2 regions of the Ottowia oryzae genome follow, and region 1 is predicted to be linked to the other one. Evidence: predicted binding sites of a transcription regulator. Region 1 holds the regulator's gene; the other holds the start of a gene.
What was found. Region 1 encodes FNR, which switches genes on or off when oxygen is low (the NO sensors DNR and NnrR bind a similar motif). Its sites were predicted from a motif close to TTGATNNNNATCAA; they were not measured.
Positions count from the first base shown of each region.

Region 2: the regulator FNR is predicted to act here: its motif matches at 1,698-1,711, upstream of C6570_RS17040 (oxygen-binding di-iron domain-containing protein).

Region 1 is NZ_CP027666.1:2,064,505-2,072,429, reverse strand. Features, by position in the region: gene C6570_RS09645 (sulfite exporter TauE/SafE family protein) at 1-493, opposite strand, end outside; gene hemN (oxygen-independent coproporphyrinogen III oxidase) at 493-1,875, opposite strand; gene fnr (fumarate/nitrate reduction transcriptional regulator Fnr) at 2,090-2,809, shown strand; gene C6570_RS09630 (DUF1178 family protein) at 2,930-3,436, opposite strand; gene C6570_RS09625 (NUDIX domain-containing protein) at 3,438-4,031, opposite strand; gene C6570_RS09620 (DUF2818 family protein) at 4,033-4,338, opposite strand; gene nuoN (NADH-quinone oxidoreductase subunit NuoN) at 4,352-5,839, opposite strand; gene C6570_RS09610 (NADH-quinone oxidoreductase subunit M) at 5,850-7,325, opposite strand; gene nuoL (NADH-quinone oxidoreductase subunit L) at 7,347-7,925, opposite strand, start outside.
Region 2 is NZ_CP027666.1:3,720,818-3,728,742, reverse strand. Features, by position in the region: gene C6570_RS17050 (low molecular weight protein-tyrosine-phosphatase) at 152-625, shown strand; gene C6570_RS17045 (C40 family peptidase) at 906-1,595, shown strand; gene C6570_RS17040 (oxygen-binding di-iron domain-containing protein) at 1,812-2,558, shown strand; gene C6570_RS17035 (diacylglycerol kinase catalytic domain-containing protein) at 2,684-3,622, opposite strand; gene C6570_RS17030 (SPFH domain-containing protein) at 3,619-4,707, opposite strand; gene C6570_RS17025 (NUDIX hydrolase) at 4,800-5,525, shown strand; gene metK (methionine adenosyltransferase) at 5,719-6,900, opposite strand; gene C6570_RS17015 (lysophospholipid acyltransferase family protein) at 7,049-7,879, shown strand.

The sequences.
Region 1 (7,925 bases):
CCATCACCATGGCGCCGGCGGGCGCGGTGCCCGCCAAGGCGGCGACCATCACCGCCGAATACAACAAGCCGCAGGGCAGCAAGGCCCACGCCACGCCCATGCCCAGCGGCGCGGCCAGGCCCGCCCGCGCCATGACGCCGCGCACGCGCGCCCACACGCGGCGCGCCCCCTGATCCAGCCAGACGGGCTGGCGTGCGAGGATCAGCAGCATCAAGCCCAGCGCGATGGCGGCCACGTGCACCATGGTCCAAAGCGGGCGCAGCGCGGCCGATTGCACCGTCAGCCAGCCCAGGCCCTGCATGGTGGCCGCGGCGAACGCGCCCAGCGCCGAATAGCCGATCAAGCGCCCCAACTGAAACAACCCGATGGCCAGCGCACTGCGCGGCGCCGCGGCCTGCCCGATGCCGGCGCAGGCCGCGCCGCACATGGCGATGCAATGCGGGCCGCCCGCCAAACCCATGAGCAAGGCGGTGACAGCCAGAGAGCTTTGCATCAGATGATTTTAGAAAAGCGGGCTCGGGCCTGGTCGGCCTGCAGGTATTTGTCGAACACCATGGCCACGCCACGCACGAAGAACCAGCCCGTGTCGGTCACCTGGATGCCCGCATCGTTCAGGGTGACGAGGCCCTGCTCCTGCATCACCGCCAGGGCCACCAGTTCCTTGGCGAAATAGGTCTTGAAGTCGATCAGGTGCGCCAGTTCGATCGATTCGTACGACAGCGCGCCTTGGCACATCAGCGCCATGATCACCGCGCGGCGCAGCAGATCGTCGCGCGTGACAGCCAGACCGCGCACGATGGGCAGTTGGCCCTGGTCCAGCGCGTCTTCATACTCCTGCAGCGTCTTGGCGTTCTGGCTGTAACTGGCGCCCACGTTGCCGATGGCCGACACGCCCAGGCCGATCAGGTCGCAATCGGGCTGGGTGCTGTAGCCCTGAAAGTTGCGGTGCAGCCGCCCCTGGCGCTTGGCAACGGCCAGCGCGTCGTCGGGCAAGGCGAAATGGTCCATGCCGACGTAGACGTACCCCGCGTCTTTCAGCGCAGCCAGTGAACGCGCGAGCATCGTCACCTTGTTGGCGGCGCCGGGCAGGTCGGCGCTCAGGATGCGGCGCTGCGGCTTGAAGCGCTCCGGCAAGTGCGCGTAGGCGTACAAGGCCACGCGATCGGGGCGCAGCTGGGCCATCTGCGCCAGCGTGCGGTCGAACGATTCCGGCGTCTGGCGCGGCAGGCCGTAGATCAGATCGACGTTGATGGATTCGAAGCCGATGCGGCGCGCCTCTTCCACCAGGGCAAACACCTGCTCGGCGGGCTGCACGCGGTGCACGGCCTTTTGCACCTGCGGGTCAAAGTCCTGCACGCCAAAGCTGAGGCGGTTGAATCCCAGCTGCGCCAGGGCCTGCAGGCGCTCTGCGTTCACCGTGCGCGGGTCTACCTCGATGGAGTATTCGCCCCCAGGCACCAGCGAGAAATGGCGGCGCAGCACGCCCATCAGTTCGGCCAACTCGGCGTCGCTGAAGAACGTGGGCGTGCCGCCGCCCAGGTGCAGCTGGCTGACGGCCTGGCCTTCGCCCAGGTGGCGCGCATGCAGCTCGATCTCGCGCGACAGATAGCGCAGGTATGGCGCGCTGCGCTCGTGATGGCGCGTGATGATCTTGTTGCAGGCGCAGTAGTAGCACAGCGACTGGCAGAACGGGATGTGCACGTAAAGCGAGAGCGGCCGGGCCAGCGCGGCGGGGCCGTCACGGCGCTGCTCCAGCGCCTGAACGTACTGCTCGGCGGTGAACGCCTCGACGAATCGATCGGCCGTGGGATACGACGTGTAGCGGGGCCCCGGCACGTCAAACCGGGTCAGCAGATCGGTGGTGATAGCGGACATTGAGGGCGAATGGACGGCCGAATCGGCGATTGAAAGGAAAAGGCGGTGTTACAACCGCTACTTTGACCGACGCACGCCCTCGCGGCCTTGACGCGGATCAACACCGGCCAAGAGCGGCGCGCACGGATTTACCCTTTGTCCTCGTCGGGAGGGCAGCATCGATTAAAATACGTTACATGTCTTTAGCGCCTCCACGCGCGCCGACACCGGCCGCATGACCCCTCAAGCCATCAAAGTCGCCTGCTCCAACTGCAATCTTCGCGAGTTGTGCATGCCGATGGGCCTGTCCGACGGCGATCTGGGCAAGCTGGATGAATTGGTAACTCTGCGCCGCCGCATCAAGCGCGGCTCTGCCCTGTTTTCGAACGGCGACAAGTTCAGCGCGCTCTATGCCATCCGCGTCGGCTTCTTCAAGACCTGCGTGACCACCGAGGGTGGGCGCGACCAGGTCACAGGCTTTCAGATGGCCGGCGAAATCATGGGCCTGGACGGCATCGTGGGCGACCGCCACACGTGCGATGCGGTGGCGCTGGAAGACGCCGAGGTGTGCGTCATGCCTTACGACCGCATCGAAGATCTGTCGCGTGACGTGCCGGCCCTGCAGACGCATGTCCACCGGATCATGAGCCGCGAAATCGTCCGCCACCATGGCGTGATGCTTTTGCTGGGCAGCATGCGCGCGGAAGAGCGCCTGGCCGCCTTCCTGCTCAACCTGGTGCAGCGCCTGCAGGCGCGCGGGTTCTCATCCAGTGAGCTGGTGCTGCGCATGACGCGCGAAGAAATCGGCAGCTACCTGGGCCTGAAGCTCGAGACGGTGAGCCGCACCTTCTCGAAGTTCGCCGAGGAAGGCATCGTCGAAGTGAAGCAGCGCCACGTGCGCATTCTGAGCAGCGATGCGCTGCGCGCTATCGTCAACACGCCTTCCTGGGCCTGATTGGCCCTGGTCGTCAGCGTGGCGACGGCGGCGTGGGTTGCGGCCTGAATCCCCCAACGCCCGATTTCAAGCTTTATCAGGCTCCAGCGCCCGCCCAATCAGCGCGGGCAGCTATCAAAATCATTGCAAAGTGTCTTTGAAGCCGTCTGGCACAGGCAGCGGCATGACGGCGATGCCTTCGTCCAAAAGCTCTTCCGTCTGCTGCGGCGTGGCATGCCCGCGGATACCGCGCGCCTCGCACTCACCGTAGTGCATTTTCCGCGCCTCTTCGGCGAAGCGCTGACCGACGTCCTCGGCGCTCGCCATCACGCGCCGCACCACGTGCAGCCACGCCGCCTGCAGCACCTGCGGAGGCAATGACGCCACGTTGTCGGCCGACCCTTCGCGCTGCACCGATGACCCAGTCGCCGCACCAGCCGATTCCGGTGTGCGCTCGCCGCTCTCGTGCCGCGTGCCCGCCGCACCCAGGTTGAGCCGCGGCGCGCTGGGAAGCTTGGTAACCGTGGGGTCGCCGCACATGGGGCAGGCCAAGAGCCCGCTGGAAAGCTGATGCTGGAAGTCGTCCTCGGACGAAAACCAGCCCTCGAACCCGTGGCCGTGCTGGCATTGAAGATTCAGGACCTTCATCTCACGCCGATGGCGGCCGTTGCCAGTCCAGCGCCCAAGCGCCGCTTTGCACGTTCTGTAGCCACAAGGCGCCAATAAGGGTCTTGGCGTCCGTCACCGTGCCGTCGCGGCACCAGCCCTGCAACTCGTCCAGCGTGGCCGCGAAGACATCCAGAAACTCGCCGGCATCAAGCTGCCGGGCACCCGCAGTCAAGCCGCGCGCAAACCAGATCTCGATGAACTCTGTGGAATAGGCAACCAAGGGATGCAGCACACCGGCGCGAGCCCATTGCGCCGCGGTGTAGCCCGTCTCTTCGCGCAGTTCGCGCTGTGCGCAAGCGAGGCCCGCTTCACCCGGGTCGAGCTTGCCTGCGGGAAACTCAATGATGGTCTGACCGACGGGGTAACGAAACTGCCTTTCCATCACCAGACGCAGGGGGCCCGCCCCGTCGTCGAGCAAGGGCACGATCATCACGGCGCCGGGGTGTACGACGTATTCGCGGGTGGTCACCGCGCCATCGGGCAATTCGACCTGGTCGCGGCAGACTTTGAGGAAATTGCCCTGCACCAGCGTTTGGCCGTCAAGACGGCGCTCCAGCAGCTTTCCGTCAGGCATTTCAACGCCCCTTGAGCAGCAGATAGCGGTAGACAAACCCCGGGAATGCGAAGGTCAGAAACAGCGCGCCGGTGACGGCGTAGAACTCCCAGCCCTGCACCTGGTTCTGCCCCAGAGCCCTTTCCATCGCCATGCCGATGGCACCGACAATGGCATACCAAAGGATGAGCTCCAGCGCGCGCCAGGCCAAGTTTTTGTGGCCGCCCGGCACCGGCAGCGCCAGCATCAGTCGCTGGCTGACGAAGGGCAAATTGGCTGCAATCAGCGCGAGCGCCAATAGAACGGCAATGGACAGACTTTGAGACACAACCGAGGCAGCGTCAGGTGCCCAGCATTTGGACGATGGCGCGGGCGCACAAAGTCATCAAGGCCCCGGGCAGGATGCCGAGCACCAACAGCATGGCGCCATTCACCGTCAACAGCGCGCGCATGTCCCAGGGTGCCTGGATTGGCGCCACCGTCGTGGGTTCGTCGAAGTACATCACCTTCACCACACGCAGGTAGGCGAAAGCGCCGATGAGCGACATGAGGACGGCAAACACCGCCAAGCCCAGATGGACCACATAGCCCGTGCTGATCAAGGCCTGCAGCACCGACAGCTTGGCCTGAAAGCCCACCAGCGGCGGAATACCCGCCAGTGAGAACAGGCAGACCGCCATGATGGCTGCAAAGAGTGGGCTGCGTTGGTTCAAGCCGGCCAGATCGCTGATTTCCTCGCTCTCGAAGCCTTCGCGCGACAGCAGCAAAATGATGCCGAAGCTGGCCAGCGTGGTCAGAACGTATGTCACCACATAGAACATCGCCGAGCTGTAGGCATTGGCCGCGCCCAGCGCTGTACCACCGGAAACGCCCGCCATCAACCCCAGGAAGATGAAGCCGACCTGCCCGATCGTCGAGTAGGCCAGCATGCGCTTCAGGTTGGCCTGGGCCACGGCAACCAGGTTACCAATCAGCAGGGAGGCGATCGCCAGCAAGCCGAACATCTGCTGCCAGTCGATGGCCAGCGGAAGCAGGCCTTCCACCAACAGGCGGATTGCCATGGCGAAGGCAGCCAACTTGGGCGCCGCGCCGATCATCAATGTGACGGAAGTCGGCGCGCCTTGGTACACATCCGGGATCCACATATGGAACGGCACAGCACCAAACTTGAACGCGACGCCGGCCACCACAAACACCAGGCCGAACACCAAAACCTGGTGCTTGATCTGGCCTGTGGCCACGGCGCGGAAAACCGCCGAGATGTCGAGCGTGCCCGTGGCGCCATAAAGCATGGACAGACCGTAGAGCAGGAAGCCGGATGCCATGGCGCCAAGCACGAAATACTTCATAGCGGCCTCGACCGAGGTCACGTGGTCACGGCGCAGCGCCACCATGGCGTAGCCGGCCAAGGTCATGCACTCCAGGCCCAGGTAGATCAGCAGGAAGTTGTTGGCCGAGATCATCACGAAGACCCCGAACAACGAGAACAAGCTGAGAACGTACCACTCACCGCCGCGAAGCATGCCACGCAGGCCAACATACGTGCGCCCGTAAACGAAGGCGACCGCCACAGCCACAGCAGAGAAGCATTTCAGCCAGTTGGCCATCTGGTCACTGACGACCAGACCGCCAAAGCCATAGATGGTCTGGCCGGCAGCGGCGTTCATCCCGGTCAGCGCAATCAACACGACCAAGGTCAACAAGGAAAGGACGTAGGCAACGATGCGCCCGCGGCTGCGGTCAAACAGGTCCAGCAAAGCGATGGCGCAAGCCATCACCAGAAGCACTACTTCTGGATAAATCGCCACCCAACTGAATTTGTCAATCATCTGCACACCCTCAATTCAGCTTGGAAACAGCGACCTGCTTGATCAGGTTATCGACCGAGGCCTGCATGACATCGGTGAACGGCTTGGGATAGATGCCCATCCAGAGCACGGCAACCGCCAGGACCGACAGCATGAAAAACTCACGCGCGTTGATGTCTTTCAGCTTGCGCACGTTGTCGTTGGTGACCGGGCCGAAGTACACGCGCTTGAACATCCACAGCGTGTAGGAAGCGCCCAGAATCAAGGCGGTAGCGGCCAGCAGGCCAATCCAGAAATTGAACTTTACGGCGCCCAGGATCACCATCCATTCGCCGACAAACCCAGCGGTGCCGGGCAGACCGCAGTTGGCCATAGCGAACAGCAGCGCGAAGGTGGTGAACCGGGGCATCTTGCTGACAACGCCGCCATACGCGGATATTTCACGCGAATGCACGCGGTCGTACAACACCCCAATGCTCAAGAACATGGCACCCGAGACGAAGCCGTGCGCAATCATCTGCACCAAGCCGCCGCTGATTCCGAGGTCGTTGAAGATGAAGAAGCCCAGGGTCACGAAACCCATGTGGGCAACGGACGAATACGCCACCAGCTTCTTCATGTCCTGCTGGACGAGCGCCACCAGGCCGACATAGATCACCGCCACCAGAGACAGACCGACCATCAGCCACGCCCATTCGCGCGACGCATCCGGGAGGATGGGCAGGGAGAAGCGAAGGAAACCGTAGGCACCGAGCTTCAGCATGATCGCCGCCAGCACGGCAGAACCACCTGTAGGCGCCTCGACGTGGACGTCAGGCAACCATGTGTGAACCGGCCACATCGGCACTTTTACAGCGAACGCGGCGAGCATGGCGAAGAACAACATCGTCTGCTCGGTGCCCGTCAGCGGCAGGGCGTGCCAGGTCAGGATGTCGAAACTACCGTCGGCACGCGCGTACAGGTAGATGAAGGCCACCAACATAAGCAGCGACCCCAGCAACGTGTACAGGAAAAACTTGAACGCGGCATAAATGCGGTTCGGACCACCCCAGACGCCGATGATGAGGTACATCGGGATCAGCGTCGCTTCGAAGAAGACGTAGAACAGGACGCCATCCAGTGCGCAGAACACGCCGATCATCAACCCCGACAGGATCAGGAAAGCGGCCATGTACTGGTTGACGCGCCGCTCGATCACCTGCCAGCCCGCGATCACCACGATCACGGTCATGAAAGCGGTCAAGAGCACGAACCAGAACGAAATGCCGTCCACACCCAGGTGGTAATTCACGTTGAAACGCGCTATCCACGAGTGATTCTCGACAAACTGCATCTCGGGCGTGCCGAGACGGAAGCCTCTGTAGAGCGGTAATGTGACCAGGAAGCTGACCAGCGACCCGATCAGCGCAATCCAGCGCACCAACTGCACTTGGCTTTCCCGGCCCAGCAGCAGCAGCAAGGCGCCGATCGCAATCGGCATCCAGATGGCAAGGCTCAACCAACCCATTGTCTTTCTCGCAATCCCTAATTAGTTGAGCACAACGAAGTACGTCATGAGCACGAAGATGCCCAGGATCATCAACAGCGCGTAGTGGTACAGGTAGCCGGACTGCATCCAGCGCACCACGCCCGCCATCCAGCCCACGAGCTTCCACGAACCGTTGACGACCAAGCCGTCAATCAGCGCGCGATCACCCACTTGCCAAAGCCCTGTACCCAGCATGCGCGCACCGCGGGCAATGATGTTCTCGTTGATCCAGTCGAGGTAGTACTTGCTTTCCAGCAACTTGTAGACCGGCTGGAAGGCCTGCTTGATCCGCGCCGGCAAGGCCGGGTTGATCATGTACATGTAGTACGACAGCGCCACACCCGACAGGGCCAGCCAGAACGGCATGGTGACAAAGCCGTGCAAGCCCATGGGCAGCCACCCATGAATCTCTTCAGCCAGATGCGCCATCGCCGGGTGACGGGCAGAGTCGATATGAATGACGCCCTTGAAGAAATCACCAAAGAGCATCGGCATCAGCGACATAGCACCGATGAAGACGGATGGAATTGCCAGCAAGACCAGCGGCAGCCAAACCACCCAGGGCGACTCGTGCGGCTT
Region 2 (7,925 bases), 1.7 Mb from region 1:
CGGCTGAGGCTGCGCCACCGGCCTGCGCCGCGGCGCCTGGCTGCGTAGACTGCGGCGCATGACCGCTTCCCCCCGCTCGGGCGCCACGCGCCCCGCCTTGCCGCCCAGCCTGCCGCAGCGCCCGTCGCCCGGCGCACCCTACCGCGTGCTGATGGTGTGCATGGGCAACATCTGCCGCAGCCCCACGGCCGAGGGCGTGCTGGCGCACCGCGCCGCGCTGGCGGGGCTGGGCGACCGGCTGCAGGTGGATTCCGCCGGCACGCACGACTACCACGTGGGCGCGCCGCCGGATGGCCGCGCCCAGGCGCACGCCCTGCGCCGCGGGGTGGATTTGAGCGGCCAGCGTGCGCGGCAGCTCAAGTCGCGCGACTTTCACGATTTCGACCTGGTGCTGGTCATGGACGACCGCAACGAGCGCGCCGCCCGCGCGCTGTGCGCGCCCGCCGACCGCGCCAAGCTGCGCCGCCTGACCGATTTCTGCCGCCACCACGGCGCCGACGAGGTGCCCGACCCGTACTACGGCGGCGACGCGGGCTTTGAGCACGTGCTGGATTTGATCGAGGACGCGTGCGACGGCCTGATCGCCGCGCTGAAAGCGTCTGACGCGCCTGCCAAGGCGGCGTAGGCATGCGGCCATGGCCGACCTTGAGCGCCTTGGTGCGCCACAGGCTGCCGTTCATGCGCCGCTGCGTGGCAGGCAAGGGCAGGGCGGGCCGCTGCGCGTACACGACCTACGGCGAGATTCGCCCAGCCACTAAAAACACCTGTGCGACGGCGCAGATGACCCCACCACGCCGCACGCAGGGTTTCGCCTCCGCAGCAACCCAAGCCGCGCTTGGCGCATCCGATTACTACAAATACAATAGCTGCTGGCGCACGTCGCACCAGCGCCAGGAGCCTGTTTTATGCAGAAAGATGTCCCTGCACCAGCAGACCAAGCCCAGTGGCTTTTGGCCCGCGCGCGCCAGCCGGTGATGCGCTTGACTGGCCCTCACGCAGATCTTCGCCCGTCTATATCGCCTGATCGTCGCGCGTGGCTGGCGGGCGGCGTGGCCCTGGCGGCGATGGCATTGGCCGGGTGCGCCAGCCGGCCAGCGCGCCCCGTGGCGTCGGGCGGCACCGGCGGCGCGGTGGGCGGCACCAGCGGGCGCCGCACACCCCCCACGCCCGCGCCCGCCACGCAGGCTCCGCTGGATCTGGACCCCGCCGCGCGCGAAGCCAGCGTGGCGCAGGCCATGCTGCTGGTCAACACGCCGTACCGCTACGGCGGCAACACGCCCGAAGGCGGGTTTGATTGCAGCGGCCTGGTGGCCTACGTGTTTCACGTGGTCGCGGCGCCGGCCACTCGCCGCCTGCCGCGCAGCACCGCGCAATGGGCCGCCGCCAGTGTGCCCGTCGACGACGCGGCGCTGCAGCGCGGCGACCTGGTTTTCTTCAACACCACGGGTGCCGCGTTTTCGCACATGGGCATCTACGTGGGGCAAAGCCAGTTCGTGCACGCGCCGTCCACCGGCGGCACGGTGCGCAAGGACAGCGTGGACAGCCGCTACTTCGGCGCGCGCTACATGGGCGCGCGGCGCGTGTTCGCTGCCTGAGGCCTGGGCGGTTCGATGGCGGGCGAGGGCAGGCCTTTCGCCTGTCCAGGGCGTTGCAGGCAGGCGCCTGGCCGTCATGCTGATGGCTTCATTGGTCAGAACTTGATGCCCATCAAGTCTGGAGGCGGTGTACAACATTAGATTGCATGCCTCGACTATTGGAGCGCACTCGTGGAGCCCTTGGAACTCTACCGGGACAAGCAGCACGCCTGTCTCATGTTCACCGACCTGTTTGAAGAAGACGGCCAGGCCGTGCAGGCCAACCAGTTTCTGGTGATCGACGGCGAGCAGGCCGCCCTCATCGACCCGGGCGGCAACCAGGCGTTCAACGAACTGCTCATGGGCGTGGGGCGCGAGTTTCCGCCCGGCAAGCTGACCTACCTGCTGGCGTCGCACGCCGACCCGGACATCATTGCCTCGCTTGACCGCTGGATGACCAGCACGCCCGCGCGGCTGGTGATTTCCAAGCTGTGGGAGCGCTTCGCGCCCTACCTCACCAAGTTCGGCAAGACGCAAAGCCGCATCATCGGCGTGACCGATGCCGGCGGCGTGCTGCCGCTGGGCCGCAGCGAACTGGTGCTGCTGCCCGCGCATTTCATGCACTCCGAGGGCAACTTCCACTTCTACGATCCGGTCAGCTGCATTCTTTTCACCGGCGATCTGGGGGTTTCGCTGATCAGCGGGGTCGAGGCGCGCGAGTTCGTGACCGATCTGGCCCCGCACATCCCGCGCATGGAGGGCTTTCACCGGCGCTACATGGCCAGCAACAAGATCCTGCGCCTGTGGACGCGCATGGCGCGCAAGCTGGACGTGAAGATGCTGGTGCCCCAGCACGGCGCGCCCATCCTGGGGCGCCAGGCCATTGCCGACTTCTACGACTGGCTGGACGGCGTGAACTGCGGCATCGACCTGGTGGGCGAAAGCATGTACCAGTACCCCTCCGGCGCCATCGACGTGAAATAAGGCGGCGCTACGGGGCCCTCGTGGGGGCGACCGGGTGGGCGATCGCCGTGCGCTGATGTGGCCCAAAAACACCGCCAGCGCTTGCCGATGCTGCGCAAGGCGATATCAAAATCATAGCAAATCTCCTAGCCAACCACCAGTTGGCCGCTGATGGCCGACGGGGCGATGACCGCCTCAACGCCCGCGCCAAAGCGCAGAAAGTCGGCCTCCATGCCGTCGGAAAAGATCACGCCGCCGTCTGCCATGCGCGAGCGCACCGTCAAAGGCGCGTGCCCGCTGACGCGGCCAAACACCAGCGTGGCCTGGGAGTGGCGGCTGGGAAACGGCTCGCGCACCGCGTACAGCAGCTCGGGCGCGCCCCAGGGCAGTGGCTCGAAAGCGCAGGGTTGCCGGTGGCCCAGTGCGTCGGCCACCGCCACCGAGCCGGTCACCACGCTTTTGATCCAGGCGGTAGAGCCCATGCCGGTGGACACGATCACCCCCGACGACGATTGCAATTCGCTGCGGCCGCCCAGCTTAAGCTCGTACAAGGCCGAGGTATGGCTGCGCGGGCCGACAAAGAAATCGTTGACCGCCAGCAGGCGCTGGCCGTCGGACAGGCGCGCTTCGGCCATGGTGACCGAGCGCACGGCGGCGCTGCCTTGATCGGTGCGGCGGAGCACGTCCGCCAGCTGCGGGGCTTCAAAGGGCAGCAGCACGCCATCCCAGCGCGCGGTGTCGGGGTTCAGGCCCACCAGCGGCTGGCCCTTGTCCAGGTATTTCAGCGTGTTGGCCACCAGGCCGTCTTGCCCCAGCGCCACGACGATGTCGCTCGCGGAAAAGACAAAGTTGGGCAACAAAGCGCGTTCAACCACCTGGTAGCGCCCCCAGGCCGCCAGCGCCTGCATGGCCTGGGCATGCGCCCGGGCGTAGCGCTCGTCTTCCAGCACGTAGTCGGCGAAATCCGCTTGCAGGTGCTCCACGTAAAAGCGCGCCTGGGCGAGGGTGTTGTGGCGCTCGATCAAATCGCGCAAGCGTGTCTTGCGCGTGACCAGCACCACGCGGCGGCGGGCTTGTTCACTCATGATGCGCCCCCTTGCCGGCTTTTGCGGGCGCCCGCCTCGCTGCCGCGGGTGCTGGCTGCGCTGGACTCTGGCGCGTCGGCGGACCTGAGCAGGCCACTGAGCAAATCGGGCGAAACGTTCAGCTGCCCGATGCGCTCAGCGCGCTCGGCAATGCCGCCAAAGGCCTGCGCGATCAGCTGGCTAGGCTGCATGCCCACCGCCGCCAGCGCCTGCACCACGCGGGGATCGGCGTTGTCCAGCGCCTGCATCACCGCGCGCACGCGGTGCGCGTCGGCCTCGGCCAGGGCGCGGGTGTTGTCGGCCTGGCTGGCGACCAGGTCCTTGCGCTGCTGCTCAAGCTCCACGTCGGCGCCCATTTGTTCCTGCCGCAGGGCGTTGGCGCGCCGGGCGACGGCAGCGCGCGCCTCCATCTGGGCCTCCTGAATCTGGCGCTGCTTGGCTTCCACGGCCACCTCGGTATCCAGCTCGTTCTGGCGGATCTCCCGTTCGTTCTGCACGGCGGCCATGCGGCGCTGGTACACGGCAATGTCCGCCGCCTGCAGGTTGTTCTCGCGCGCCTGCGCTTCCAGCGCGCGGGCGATGTCGGGTGTGGGCTTGATCGCCACCACGGATGCGCCCAGTATTTCCAGCCCCAGGGCGCGTATCTCTGGCTGGGCGGCCAGCTGCGCCTGCACCGTCGCCGCGATGGCGGCCGAGGCCTTGAGCGCGTCGCCCAGCGCCAGCGCCTCGATCGCCTGGTGCACCACCACCTTGGCCTGCAGCACCACGCGCTCGCGGAGCCGCTCGGGGTCTTCGCTTGCCTGGCTGCCGTTGGGGCGCAGCGAGAAATCCATCAGCGCTGCCGTGGCGCGGGGGTCGGCCACGCGGTAGGTGACCTGGCCCTGCACGGTGACCGATTGGAAATCGCGGGTCACCAGCTCGAGGATGAAACCCGCATCCTGGCTGGCCAGCGGCACCGCCACCAGCGTGGTGGTGGGCGCGTAGTAGAAGAAAGCCAGCCCTGCGCCTTCGCGCACCACGCGGCCTTTTTGAAACTGCATGAGGTGCGTGGTGGGCTGCGATTTGATGTACCTGATTCCGAACATGACAAGCTCCTTAGCTGGTTCGATCATGTTAGTTGTACAGGACAACTAATATGGGTTGTACAGTACAACTAAATAGGCGCCTGTCAATCTCCATGCACCGCGAACCCGGCCACGATGAGCTCGACTTCCCCCGCCCCTTGGTGTGCGTGGATGTGATTGTTTTCACCGTCATGCAGGGCGTTTTGCATGTGCTGCTCGCACGCCGGCCCAGCGCGCCGGGCGAGCCTTTTCCTGGCGCGCCGTGCCTGCCGGGGGGCTTCATCGACGTGGCCAGAGACGACAGCCTTTTGCAGTGCGCGCTGCGCAAGCTGCACGACAAGACCGGGTTCTCTTCGCCTTACCTCGAGCAACTGGGCAGCTGGGGCAACGCCGCACGCGACCCGCGCGGATGGTCGGCCACGCACGCTTACTTTGCGTTGGTGCCGCCACCGGATATGCCCGTGGCCGCTGCGCGCGACGTGGAATGGGTGCCGGTGGAGCGCGCCGCGCAGATGGCCCTGGCGTTTGACCATTCGGAAATCTTCAGCGCGGCGCTGGGGCGCCTGCGGGGCAAGGTGGAATACACCTCGCTGCCCGCCTTTTTGCTGAACGAGCCGTTCACACTGCCTGAGCTGCAGCACGTGTACGAGGCCGTCCTGGCGCGCCCCTTGGACAAAAGCGCGTTCCGCAAGCGCATGCTGGACGCCGGCTTTCTGGAGCCCGCCGGGCAGGTCGCCCAAACCGTGGGCCGCCCGGCCACCGGCTATCGCGTGCGCGAGAGGGAGCGCGCGGCGATCTTTCCGCGCACGTTCCGGGCCAGCGAGGCTGCGGCCGACTGAAGTGGCCGGGCAGGCGCGTGGCCGCAGGTGGCGGTAAAAATCGGGCTCCAGCGCAGGTGCTGCCTGCGCTGGTAGCTATCATATCTATAGTAATCGGCGCGCCGGGCAAGCCGCCACGGCGCCCGCACGCCTCCAATGAAAACAGGGCGCCCGCTGACGCAGGCGCCCTGTGATCGGTCAGGAAGCAGGGTGATTACAACCCGGCCGACGCGCGCAGCAAGGCCGCTTTGTCCGTCTGTTCCCAGGTGAATTCCGGCTCGTCGCGGCCAAAGTGGCCGTAGGCGGCCGTCTTGGCGTAGATCGGGCGCAGCAAGTCCAGCATCTGGATGATGCCTTTGGGGCGCAGGTCGAAATGCTCGCGCACCAGCTTGGCGATCTGCTCGTCGGGGATCTTGCCCGTGCCTTCGGTGTACACGGTGATGTTCATCGGCTCGGCCACGCCGATGGCGTACGCCACCTGAATCTGGCACTGGCGCGCCAGCCCCGCGGCCACGATGTTCTTGGCCACGTAGCGTGCGGCGTAGGCGGCGCTGCGGTCCACCTTGGTCGGGTCTTTGCCGCTGAACGCGCCACCGCCGTGCGGGCAGGCGCCGCCGTAGGTGTCGACGATGATCTTGCGGCCCGTCAGCCCGCAGTCGCCCTGCGGGCCGCCCACCACGAAGCGGCCGGTGGGGTTGATCAGGTACTTGGTGTTCTGCAGCCACTCGTTGGGCAGCACCGGCTTGATGATTTCTTCGATCACCGCCTCGACGAAGCTGGCCTTCATCTTGGTCGCCGTCTCGCTCTGGTCGGGGCTGTGCTGGGTGGACAGCACCACGGTGTCGATGCTGTGGGGCTTGCCGTCCACGTAGCGCATCGTGACCTGGCTCTTGGCGTCAGGGCGCAGGAAGGGCAGCTTGCCGCTCTTGCGCAGCTGCGCCTGGCGCTCGACCAGGCGGTGCGCGTAGTAGATCGGCGCGGGCATCAGCGTGTCGGTCTCGTCGCAGGCGTAGCCAAACATCAGGCCCTGGTCGCCAGCGCCGGTGTTCAGGTGGTCGTCGCTGGCCTGGTCCACGCCCTGCGCGATGTCGTTGCTCTGCTTGTCGTAGCAGACCATCACGGCGCAGCCCTTGTGGTCGATGCCGTACTCGGTGTTGTCGTAGCCGATCTTCTTGATCGTGTCGCGCGCCACCTGGATGTAGTCGACCACTGCGTTGGTGGTGATTTCGCCCGCCAGCACCACCAGGCCGGTGTTCGTCAGCGTCTCGGCGGCCACGCGGCTGCGCGGGTCTTGCGCCAGGATGGCGTCGAGGATGGAATCGGAAATCTGGTCGGCTACCTTGTCTGGGTGCCCTTCGGAGACAGATTCCGAAGTGAAGAGAAAGCTGTTCGCCATGTCCATTGAATAAACTCCTTGGGTTTGAACGTTGCGTTGCCAACCTACGGGGAGTCATGGCGAACGCTTTAGCAGAATTGTTTTACGTCGCCCTGCAAGTAGTTCCATAACTCGGCGACCCGCGTATTTTAGGCCTGTCCGTATACCCATGCTTCGCTTGTACCGTTTGGTCGCCCGATGGCCCTTGCCGCTGCTGCACGCCGTGGGCGCACTGCTGGGTTGGCTGACCTGGCTGGCCTCGCCCACCTACCGGCGCCGCGTGGCGGCCAACGCGGCACTGGCCGGCTACGCCTTTGCCGACGTGCGCGGGGCCGTGGCCCACGCCGGACGCATGGTGGCCGAAACACCGCGCCTGTGGTTTGGCCCGCCCGTGCCCACCCAGTGGCAGGGCACCGAAGCGGTGGACGCCGCCTACGCCGCGCGCAAGGGCGTGGTGTTCCTCACCCCGCACCTGGGCTGCTTTGAGATCACCGCGCAAGGCCTGGCCGAGCGCTACCACGCCGAATACGGCCCCATCACCGTGCTGTACCGCCCCGCGCGCCAGGCGGCGCTGAGCGAGGTGACCGAAACCGCCCGCCGCCGCGAAGGGCTGGAAACGGCGCCCACCAACCTGTCTGGCGTGCGCCAGATGATCAAGGCGCTGCGCGCCGGCCGAGCCGTGGGCCTGCTGCCCGACCAGGTGCCGCCAGAAGGCCAGGGCGTGTGGTCGCCCGTGTTCGGCCAGCCCGCCTACACCATGACGCTGGCCGCGCGCCTGCTGCAGCAGACCGGCGCCGTGCCCCTGCTGGTGTGGGGCGAGCGCCTGCCGCGCGGGCAGGGCTTTCGCGTGCATTTCGAGCCCTTCCCAGAGCCGCTGAGTGACGACCTGGACACGGCTGTCGCCCAAATCAACCGCGCCATGGAAAGCCTGATCCGCCAATGCCCGCAGCAGTACCTGTGGGGCTACGGCCGCTACAAGCAACCGCGGGGCACGCCATGACCGCGCCCGAAGACAGCGGCGCATCGACCGACGCATCCACCCGCGC